DNA from 3 places in the Paenibacillus canaveralius genome. Region 1 is predicted to be linked to each of the others. Evidence: riboswitches for the same ligand, from Rfam matches in the RefSeq annotation. Region 1 holds a riboswitch; each other region holds the start of a gene.
What was found. A riboswitch is a leader RNA that binds a small molecule or an ion and turns the genes downstream of it on or off. The one in region 1 is predicted to bind cyclic di-AMP.
Positions count from the first base shown of each region.

Region 2: linked by a shared signal. The riboswitch ahead of ABC395_RS10565 (CAP domain-containing protein) and the one ahead of ABC395_RS06045 (3D domain-containing protein) in region 1 are both predicted to bind cyclic di-AMP.
Region 3: linked by a shared signal. The riboswitch ahead of ABC395_RS02390 (hypothetical protein) and the one ahead of ABC395_RS06045 (3D domain-containing protein) in region 1 are both predicted to bind cyclic di-AMP.

Region 1 covers NZ_JBDFMM010000001.1:1,300,471-1,303,742, forward strand. The annotation lists gene ABC395_RS06030 (spore coat protein CotJB) at 1-31, shown strand, start outside; gene ABC395_RS06035 (manganese catalase family protein) at 109-678, shown strand; gene ABC395_RS06040 (hypothetical protein) at 1,056-1,277, shown strand; cyclic di-AMP (ydaO/yuaA leader) riboswitch at 1,541-1,731, shown strand; gene ABC395_RS06045 (3D domain-containing protein) at 1,743-2,696, shown strand; gene ABC395_RS06050 (polysaccharide deacetylase family protein) at 2,744-3,272, opposite strand, start outside.
Region 2 covers NZ_JBDFMM010000001.1:2,239,560-2,242,831, forward strand. The annotation lists gene ABC395_RS10555 (FHA domain-containing protein) at 1-185, shown strand, start outside; gene ABC395_RS10560 (Dabb family protein) at 256-546, shown strand; gene ABC395_RS10565 (CAP domain-containing protein) at 1,029-1,847, opposite strand; cyclic di-AMP (ydaO/yuaA leader) riboswitch at 1,853-1,988, opposite strand; gene ABC395_RS10570 (M42 family metallopeptidase) at 2,406-3,272, shown strand, end outside.
Region 3 covers NZ_JBDFMM010000001.1:531,789-535,060, reverse strand. The annotation lists gene kdpA (potassium-transporting ATPase subunit KdpA) at 1-593, opposite strand, end outside; gene kdpF (K(+)-transporting ATPase subunit F) at 652-726, opposite strand; gene ABC395_RS02390 (hypothetical protein) at 906-1,346, opposite strand; cyclic di-AMP (ydaO/yuaA leader) riboswitch at 1,466-1,644, opposite strand; cyclic di-AMP (ydaO/yuaA leader) riboswitch at 1,753-1,946, opposite strand; gene ABC395_RS02385 (carbon starvation CstA family protein) at 2,209-3,272, shown strand, end outside.

The DNA of each region.
Region 1 (3,272 bases):
GGCCGAAGCTCCCTGGCCGTGGCAGGTGTAACGTGTGCGGAGGGAACTGCAGGTATGGCCTGGCCGGAAGATTTAGCACGGATGTGCTCAAGGAGATGAGGGATTCCAATGTGGATTTACGAGAAAAAACTGCAGTATCCGGTTCGTGTAAGCAAATGCGATCCGCACATGGCCAAACTTCTGATGGAGCAGTACGGGGGTGCGGACGGGGAGCTGTCTGCCGCGCTGCGCTACTTGAACCAGCGTTACACCATTCCGGGCAAAGTGATCGGGGTACTGAATGATATCGGGACCGAAGAATTCGCTCACCTTGAAATGATTGCCACGATGATCTACAAGCTGACGAAAGATGCGACTCCCGAACAGCTTAAAGCGGCGGGATTGGGCGAGTATTACGTCAATCACGATTCCGCTTTGTATTACCAAAACGCGTCGGGTGTGCCGTGGACGGCGTCTTACATTCAAGCGAAGGGCGATCCGATCGCCGACCTGTATGAAGATATCGCGGCGGAAGAAAAGGCCCGCGCCACCTATCAGTGGCTCATTGATCTGACGGATGACGTCGATCTTCAGGATGGCCTGAAATTTCTGCGCGAACGGGAAGTCGTCCACTCGATGCGATTCCGCGAAGCGGTGGAAATACTTAAAGACGAAAGGGCCGCCCAGAAAATTTTCTAGCGGACCGGGCAAAAAGACGGGGAAACCCGTCTTTTTTCAGGAATTTTACGGGAGTTTGGTACGCGGATTTTCGAGTGATATGGAAAAATTGAATAAGATTACTAAATTTACCGGAACATTTCCCCTGCTGAAGGTGTCTTACTTATATATAAGTGACATATAAACCGATCTTTTTAAACGATGATACTGTCTCAGAGCCGGTTATTAGAAGAAGAAAATAGGCAAGAATTATGTCGCACCTACGAAAAATCGTAAAAAATTCGTCTGTTTTCCGGAATAAAATACCACATTTTACCTATAAGTATGATAAACTGGAATAAGTTATTTAGTAATTAGGAATCAAACCTAGATTTTGGAAGTATGAGGAGGCTGCTATTATGGGGATCACTTTAAGTCTGCTGATCGGCATGCTAGTTCTATTAGCGGCATCATTAGGACTGCGAAAACCGAAAGAATTCGACCGGTCCGATAACGTGCCGTTTCGTCCTTTCGATGATATTTACGAAGGGAAAAGGAGTCCGACTGTGGAATCGGCACAAAGCAAAGCAGTCATAAAAATAGAAGAAAAACCGAGAGAGAACAAACGAATCGCCAAATAAATTTCCTCTGGTGGGATGAATTACCTGCCGGAAAGGTGAATAAACGGCGTCTTTTCTGAGAAACTGATGAGAATTACATAAGGGTATGATGAGTAAGGCGTTAATTTTGCGCTCTGCGTTATTGCAAGTGTTAAAGGCAAGAAAGGTATCGATAGGCTTGTTGGAACAGCTTATTGCTCCGGATTAATCGGCGGATTAAAAAAATGAAAAATGTGTTTTTTGCCAATTTGTGTGTGTTTGTTTCTAAAGATGTATGTGATAGCTTGTGTAGAGAGCCGAAACTTCTTCCTTTTCCCGGATTTTCCAGGAGGGGGATGAGGTGCGGGGGATGATTCATTTCGGAACCGTACTTGTATGACGCGGCGTCCGATAGGGGTGAATCGCTGGCAGCAGCGTGGGCGACTTCTCAGTCCGAACCCGACAACTAACCTCGTAGGCAATACCGAGAAGGAGCGTACATCAACTATGGCTTTAAAGCATCATTGGAAAAAAACTTGCGCTACTCTGCTGCTGGGTGCAGTGGTGGCGGTCTCTTCCGCATTCCAGTCCCAGGCGGCTGAAACGGAAGCGGCTAAAAACGACGGCCTGTTGTATTGGAAACTGGCCAAATCTTATCAGGAACTTGCAGTCGGTCTTACCGATACCGGCGGACAAGCAGCCGATTCGGAACTTCCCCAACCCTTCCTGACACCGGAAAATCAAATTCTAGTATTATCCGAACCGAATTCCATGTGGAATTTCGCTTCCCAAATGAGTATGGACGTTCTTGATCTTTTATCGTTGAATCCTGAGGCGGATCCGCTGAATCTGCCGGCAGGAAGCGAGCTCAAAATTGCGGGTGAAGCCGCCCCCGAACAGCTAAAAGCTTTAAATGCGACGGTAAAAAAACCGCCGCAAGCTCAGCTTGCATCAGCCGTGCCAAGCCGGACGGACGCCATAAAACCTTCGGAGGCACTCCAAAAGAACGGCAAGCCGCAGGCTTCCGAGCCAAAGAAATCTACAGAGAAGAAAGCCGTTAAGAAGCCGGCCGCCAAAGCCGCATCGGCTGCCGCAAAATCAGGCCAGACGCTGACAACGGCTGCGGGCAAGCAGGTACAATACAAAAAAGTGCTGAACATCAAGGCATCCGCTTATTCCGCGGACCCGAGCGAGAACGGCGGATATGCCGGAATCGATTACTACGGCAACAAACTGACCGTCGGTACGATCGCGGTTGATCCGAAAGTGATTCCTCTGGGCTCCACCGTCTATGTGACGGGTTACGCTTTCCCGGGTCTTCCGGCCAAGGGGATGATCGCCAAAGCGACGGATATCGGCGGCGCGATCAAAGGCAGCCGGATCGATATTTTTGTTCCGGGTTCCAAAGAGAAAGTAAATAACTTTGGCTACCAAAGTGTGAAAGTATACATTCTTAAATAACAGAGCCGAAAAGAAGGCGGGAGCGGATGCTCCCGTCTTTTTGCGCGTTAAAGATCTTTCGATATTCCCATCAGATCCGGAACCGTGACCAGTTTATAGCCGCTCGATTTCAAGGAACGGATCAGATCGGGGAGGGCCGAAACCGTACCGCTGAGATCGTGCTTGTCGTTTCCTCCCGCGCTGTGCTGCAGAATGATCGAACCGGCCCGGGCATTATCCACGATGTTATGATACACCTGCTTGCCCGACAATCCCTTCCAGTCCAGGGAATCCACGTCCCAGTTTATTACCAGCAGGCGGTGGTCAGACATCCAGCGAACCTGCTCTTCATTGATGGCTCCGTAAGGAGGCCGCACCAGCCGCGGCGTATAGCCGGCCAACTGTTTGATAATGTCTTGGGTGCGCATAATTTGCGAAGAAAACTCCGAGGCGGTCAGTTTGGGCATAAAAGGATGACTGTACGAGTGGTTTCCCACAACATGTCCTTCCCGTACCATCCGGCCGATCATCTCGGGGTGTGCCCGAGCACGGCTCCCGATTACAAAGAAAGTAGCTTTTACTTGATTCTTTTTCAAA
Region 2 (3,272 bases), 940 kb from region 1:
GAATTTCCCGGATTCACGCGCAATTTATACGGACGACGGAAGGTTATGCGGTTAAGGACCTCGGTTCGCGAAACGGTACGTTTCTAAACGAGGGGATGCTGGTTCCTTATCAGTTGGTCCCTTTAAAAGACGGGGACGTGGTGCGGATGGTTTATACCGAATTTAGCTTCCGGTCATGCCGATGAGTTCCGGTCCCGGTACGTTAATGATATAATGGACAGGTTGTTGAAGAATCGGGAAAGAGGAGAATGCCCAATGATTACACATGTCGTGTTTTTCAAGCTTAAGGATCGCAGCCCGGAGTCCGTCGAGCAAGCAAAAGCCAAACTGCAGAACATGGAAGGCAAAATTTCCGAACTGCTTCATATCGAAGTAGGGGCGGATGTGATCCATTCCGAACGTTCTTATGATCTGGTTTTGATCACCAAATTCAACTCCCTGGAAGACCTCCAAGCTTATAATGTCCACCCGGTCCATCAGGATGTGCTCGCTTATATGGGGGAAGCCAAAGACGGCGTCGCTCCTTGCGTAGACTTTGAAAGCTAATTGTTTAGTCAATCTGCTGTTTCCTCAAGAACTTGCCGTTTATCGCGGCAGGTTCTTCTAGCGTTTTAGCCGACGGCCGAACATGCGTGTGAGCGTCATGATCCTCATTTCAAGGTGAGCGGAATCTTTGGTCCCTATGTCATTCACTATCGGAAATTTCCTTCGAACTACGGCTTCGTCCACTGTGGCGTGAGGCGCTGGATAAGCTAATTTTATATTCGTCTTTCTTCTTTAACACGTCACCCGCCCTAAAAGCTTCATCTACCCCAGTTTCCCCAACATCGCCTGCATTATGATCCTTTCCTTCCTCCATCATCTTGTTTCTTGCTGCCTGTCTTTAACAAAAAAAACGGCCGGCTCCTGTTCGGAGCGGACCGCTTTTCCATAGCTGAATTTTATGAAATTTAAGATGGAAAATTTACGTTTCAGATCATAGCATGAAATCGAATAGTCATATTCGCGTATTTATTTAAAAAAACAGATCAGTTCGCGATAAACTCTTGAACCCATTCGCCGTTATAGTAAGCGACTCCGATTTTTGTGAAGTTCGGGCTCAAAATGTTTTGACGGTGACCCGGGCTGTTCATCCAGGAGTTCATCACATCCTGCGGAGTGCGCTGTCCTTGGGCGATATTTTCACCTGCATACGTATAGGAGATGCCGTAAGATTTCATCATATCAAATGGAGACCCGTACGTTGGAGAGTTGTGGTCGAAATAGTTGTTTGTATACATATCCTTCGCTTTATCCAGTGCCATGGCGGCCAGCGCGCTGTCTGAAGCGAGCGGTTTTAGGCCGGCTTTTGCGCGTTCCTGGTTTACAAGCGTTACAACCTGGTCCGCAAATTCCGATTGGGAAGCGGCCGGTTTTTCAACCGGTTTCGGTGCCGGAGTTACAGCCGGTGCGGAAGGCTTGGTTGTCGGTTCCGGCGTGCTTACGGGCGCCTGGGTTTCCGGAGCGGGAGTGCTCGGTTTTGCCGAAGGTGCGGCAGGCTTCTGGACTTCCGGTTTCTTTTCAGGCACGGAAGGTGAGGCCGGTTTACCGGCAGACGGTTTTTCCAAAGCTGGCGGCGCAGACGGTACGACGATCTGCATGCCTTTCCAAACGAAGTTCGCATTTTTCAATTGCGGATTGGATGTGAGAAGAGAGGCAAGATCAATGCCGTATTTGTTCGATAGGGTCGAAAGCGTGTCCCCGCCGGAAACGCTGCATGGCACGGCGGATGCGGATGCGGCACCTGCTCCGAAAACGGACGTGAGGGCGAAAACACCGACTAGTGCTGCTTTTTTGATAGATTTCAAGTTAGAATCTCTCCTTTTTCGGCCTGCGAGGTTAGCTGACGGATTCGGGTCAAAGAGCAATCACCCGGCCATAAACATCATGGCTTCACCCCAAAAATGGGTTCCCCCGTGCTTCCGTAGAAGCTTCGGCCTTGTTTTTTTGCTTTCCGCCTGAGATGAGCAGCAGCATAACACTGTGCGGCGCTGCGTCCCGGAAGAAGCCTTTTAATCCTAGCATGCGATTTGCTAGATTTCACGGGTCAAAGTTTTCCAACAGCGGCCGGATTGTTTTCCTCAAAAGAGGTTTATCGTTTGAAAACAGCGGGGAAACAGTGTAGTATCACCTGTATGAGAGCGCTATTGAACGTAAGGCCGGATCGGCTGAAATGCTCGTAATCCGGACCCGCTTGTACAAGACTGATGGACAAAGGGAATTTCGGGGTATTAAGTAGAAGCAAGACTTTACATAGCGTCCGGAAACGGCAGGCGGCAGCCGTCAGACGGGGATTTTTCCGCTGCGCGGTTTCGTTTGCGAGGACAACATTACTCGTACGGGGACAGAAAAGGAGAGGTTGAGTTATGGAGCAAGTAAACAGAACGTATCTGCTCGAAGTGTTGGACATGCTTTTGAATACGCCGAGTCCGAGCGGGTACACCCACCACATTATGGACAAAGTGAAGGCGGAGGCCGAGAAACTGGGTTACAAGCTGGAACTGACGAATAAAGGCTGCGGCATCATTACGATTCCGGGCAAACGGAGCGATTACACGATCGGGCTCTCGGCTCACGTGGATACGCTGGGAGCAATGGTTCGCTCCATCAAGGACAACGGGCGTCTGCGCCTCACATCGGTAGGCGGTTTTATGATGGCGGCCATCGAAAACGAGTACTGCCGCGTTCATACGCGCCAGGGACTCAGTTATGAAGGCACGATCCTGACCACTAAACCTTCGGTCCACGTATTTCCGGATGCGAGAGACCACAAACGCGTCGAGGAGAACATGGAAGTCCGTCTGGACGAACTGGCTTTCAACAAAGATGAGGTACAGAAGCTGGGAATTCGTGTCGGGGATTTCGTGTCTTTCGAGCCGCGGGTCCGCATGCTGGAGAACGGGTATGTGAAATCCCGCCATCTCGACGATAAAGCGAGCGTGGCCGCCCTGTTCGCTCTTATGGATCTGCTTAAGAACGAGCTGATCGAACCGGCCTGCACCGTTAAAATCATTTTGACCACTTACGAAGAAGTCGGCCATGGAGCTTCCTACATCCCGGCTGATATTAACGAGCTTGTCGCAGTCGACATGGGGGCCATGGGGGACGATCTGACCTGCACCGAGCAGGACGTTTCGATCTGCGCAAAAGATTCCAGCGGTCCGTACGACTACGCGATGACTTCCCAACTGATCCGCCTCGCGGAGCACTCCGGTATACGCCATGCGGTGGAT
Region 3 (3,272 bases), 770 kb from region 1:
AGCGTTTGCGGCACTTTCAGGCCGACAAGCAGCAGCGTAACCACGATGGCCAGCGGCAGCAGCAGGCGCGTGTGGCCTTTTACAAAATCGGTAAAAAAGTTGCCGATGGTGTTTCCTTTGGACGTCAGTCCGCGTATAAACGCGATCGCGACCACGATTCCAGTTACGGCGGACGTGAACATCATCATCATGATGACCGCCATTTGCGAGAAATAGGACAGACCCGTTTCCCCGCTGTAGTGCTGCAGGTTCGTGTTGGTCATAAAGCTGATGATCGTATTGAAAGACAAAGTCGCTTCCATATCGTCGATCCCGTTCGGGTTAAAAGGAAGAGCGCGCTGCAGGCGCAGGATCAAATACCCGGCCGCCACAAGCACGATGTTGGTCAGCACGAGGCTGCCCGCATATTTTTTCCACGTCATGCCGTGCTCGCTGCGGATGCCCGCAAGCTTGTAAATGGGTTTCTCCAGCCAGCCGAACCATTTGTCCGTCCGGTTTTTTTCATTCGAGAAAACGTGATAAATATAAGTGCCAAGCGGCTTCACCAGCAGGCAAAGCACCGCGATTACGATTAAAATTTGCAGTATCTCCATGGATTCCGATCCTCCTCAAACAACTCCGTGCAGGGTTCTCCGGCAGCCCGCAGGCGCCTCAAAATTTTTCGGGATGAACAAGCGCGTATATCAGATACAGGAAAAGTCCTGCCGTAAAAAGCGCGATAATCATCATGAACGGCCGCCTTCCGGGCCATCCGCAACATGGTCACACCAGAGCAGAAATCCGTAAAAGATGAAATAAATGACTGCCAGCAGCAAAATCATATAAAGATCCGTCATGCGCGCCGGCTCCTTTCCTTCCTATTTATAGGGTTATTCTTTATCGTTCGCACAAATTGTTCCGCATGTTCAGCGCAAAACTTCCTCGGGCACCTGGCCCGGTGCCGCTCCAAGCAGGAAAGAGACCTGACGGGTATTCGTATGCACCACATGGTCGGCGCCGAGCGCTTTATAAATCAACCGCGGTGTGGCATTCGTTTTCACCACGTAAATCGTTCCGGTTGTCCAGCTGCGGACCATCTGAAGATACCGGCAGCAAAGCGGCAGGCTGTCTTCGAAAAGATACACGTCACCGATCGGAAGCTCCGGAACTTCCCAGGCTTCGTGGCGTACGGTATCCACCTCCACGAGATGCCGGACTCCCAGCTTCTTCATCCGCTGTCCTTCCACGGGGTTATTAACAAGCGCCGCGAAAGGTTTGCGGTAAATATTCAGCAGTTTAATAAAGTTCTCGCCGGTGACATTCGGTGCGGAAACCAACGTATAGGTTTGGATCTTTCTCTCGTCCACTTTTTATCCCTCTTTCGTGTTTTGGGCAGCAAAAAAAGAAGCCTGCGGGAAGAGGAACTCTTCACGCGGCTTCTTGACGGTCACAGCCTAAAAAAGACTATGGCCGAAGCGCGATAGCAGTCGCCTCTCTCGGTACGCTTACGAGGTTAGCTGTCGGATTCGGGCGTGAGAGTCGCCCTACCATAACGGCACGGATGCCGCTTCTGGATTCACCCCATGAGGACCGGCTTTCAAGCCTGCAAGTCCTCGTTGGTTCCCCCGTTTTCCGCTTCACACGGAAACTCAGCGATAAAAACGCATGTTCATTTTTTTGGCACATTTTTCATTTTCGGATGTTTTTGCACATAACAAAACCACAGCGAAACGAAGTCCCTGTGGTCGATGCCGATCACAAGCTTCTTCAACCCCTCCCGAACTCATGCGCTTACGAGGTTAGCTGTCGGATTCGGGCGGTGAGAGTCGCCCTACCTGATTGCCGGATCCATGGGTTCCGGCGCTTCAGGATTCACCCCTGCAGACAAGGCTCCGGCTCTCACACCGGATCAATGCTGCGATGGTTCCCCCGCTTCCCCGGATGGGGAAATTCAGCGAAAGCAAGAAACTGTTTTTTTCAATTGATGGAATGAATGTTACACCTCCGTACGTGCTTTGTAAAGATAGGGAGAGATTGGTTTTAAACCGATTTAAGCCAAAGAAAACCCCTAATGCGCTTACATTTCTTCTTTTTACGCGCTAGCTTGTTTATGCGTCGAAAATCTCACGTTTTTGAAAACGGTTTGGTCACCCGGACTCTTCTCATCCAGGAAAAACCTGCTATACTACTTGTAAACGTTACCATAATAACCAGTAAGGAGGCGTATTTATGAAAAACGGATGGAAATCAATCTTGCTCTGGGGGGTGATTTCCATTGTCGGCGCGTTCGCTTTCGGGCTTGTCGCACTTAACCGCGGGGAGACGATCAATGCCGCCTGGCTCGTCATTGCGGCCGTGAGCTGTTATGCGGTCGCCTACCGGTTCTACAGCCGGTTTCTCGCCCGCAAAGTATTCGTGCTCGATGACAACCGGAAAACACCCGCAGAGCTGAACAACGACGGCAAAGATTATGTGCCGACGAACAAATGGGTGCTGTTCGGGCACCATTTCGCGGCTATTGCCGGCGCGGGTCCTCTCGTAGGTCCCGTACTTGCCGCCCAGATGGGCTATCTGCCCGGAACGCTGTGGATCATTCTCGGCGTTATTCTGGGCGGCGCCGTCCAGGATTTCGTCATTCTTTTCGCTTCGACACGCAGAAACGGTAAATCGCTCGGCGATATGATCAAGGACGAAATCGGCAAGGTGACGGGCACGATCGCCATGCTGGGCATTCTCGGCATTATGATCATTCTTCTCGCCGTGCTGGGGCTCGTCGTCGTCAAAGCGCTGATCGGCAGCCCGTGGGGCATGTTCACGATTGCCGCCACCATACCGATCGCACTACTGATGGGCGTGTATATGCGCTACATACGGCCAGGCCGTGTCGGGGAAGCTTCCCTTATCGGCGTGGTTCTGCTGATTCTGTCCCTCATCGGAGGCAAGTTCGTCGCCGAGAGCGCATCGCTGGCGCCGCTCTTCTCGTTCAGCGGCGAAACCATCGCTCTGATGATGATCGCCTACGGCTTCTTCGCTTCCGTCATGCCGGTCTGGCTGCTTCTCGCTCCCCGCGACTATCTCAGCACGTTCCTGAAAGTCGGAACGATCATCGGACTCGCGCTCGGCATCATTTTCGTCCTGCCGGATCTGTCCATGCCGGCCACGACCCGGTTTATCGACGGAACCGGCCCCGTCTTCGCCGGGAACTTGTTCCCGTTCCTGTTTATTACCATCGCCTGCGGCTCCGTGTCGGGCTTCCACGCGCTGATTTCGTCCGGCACGACGCCCAAAATGCT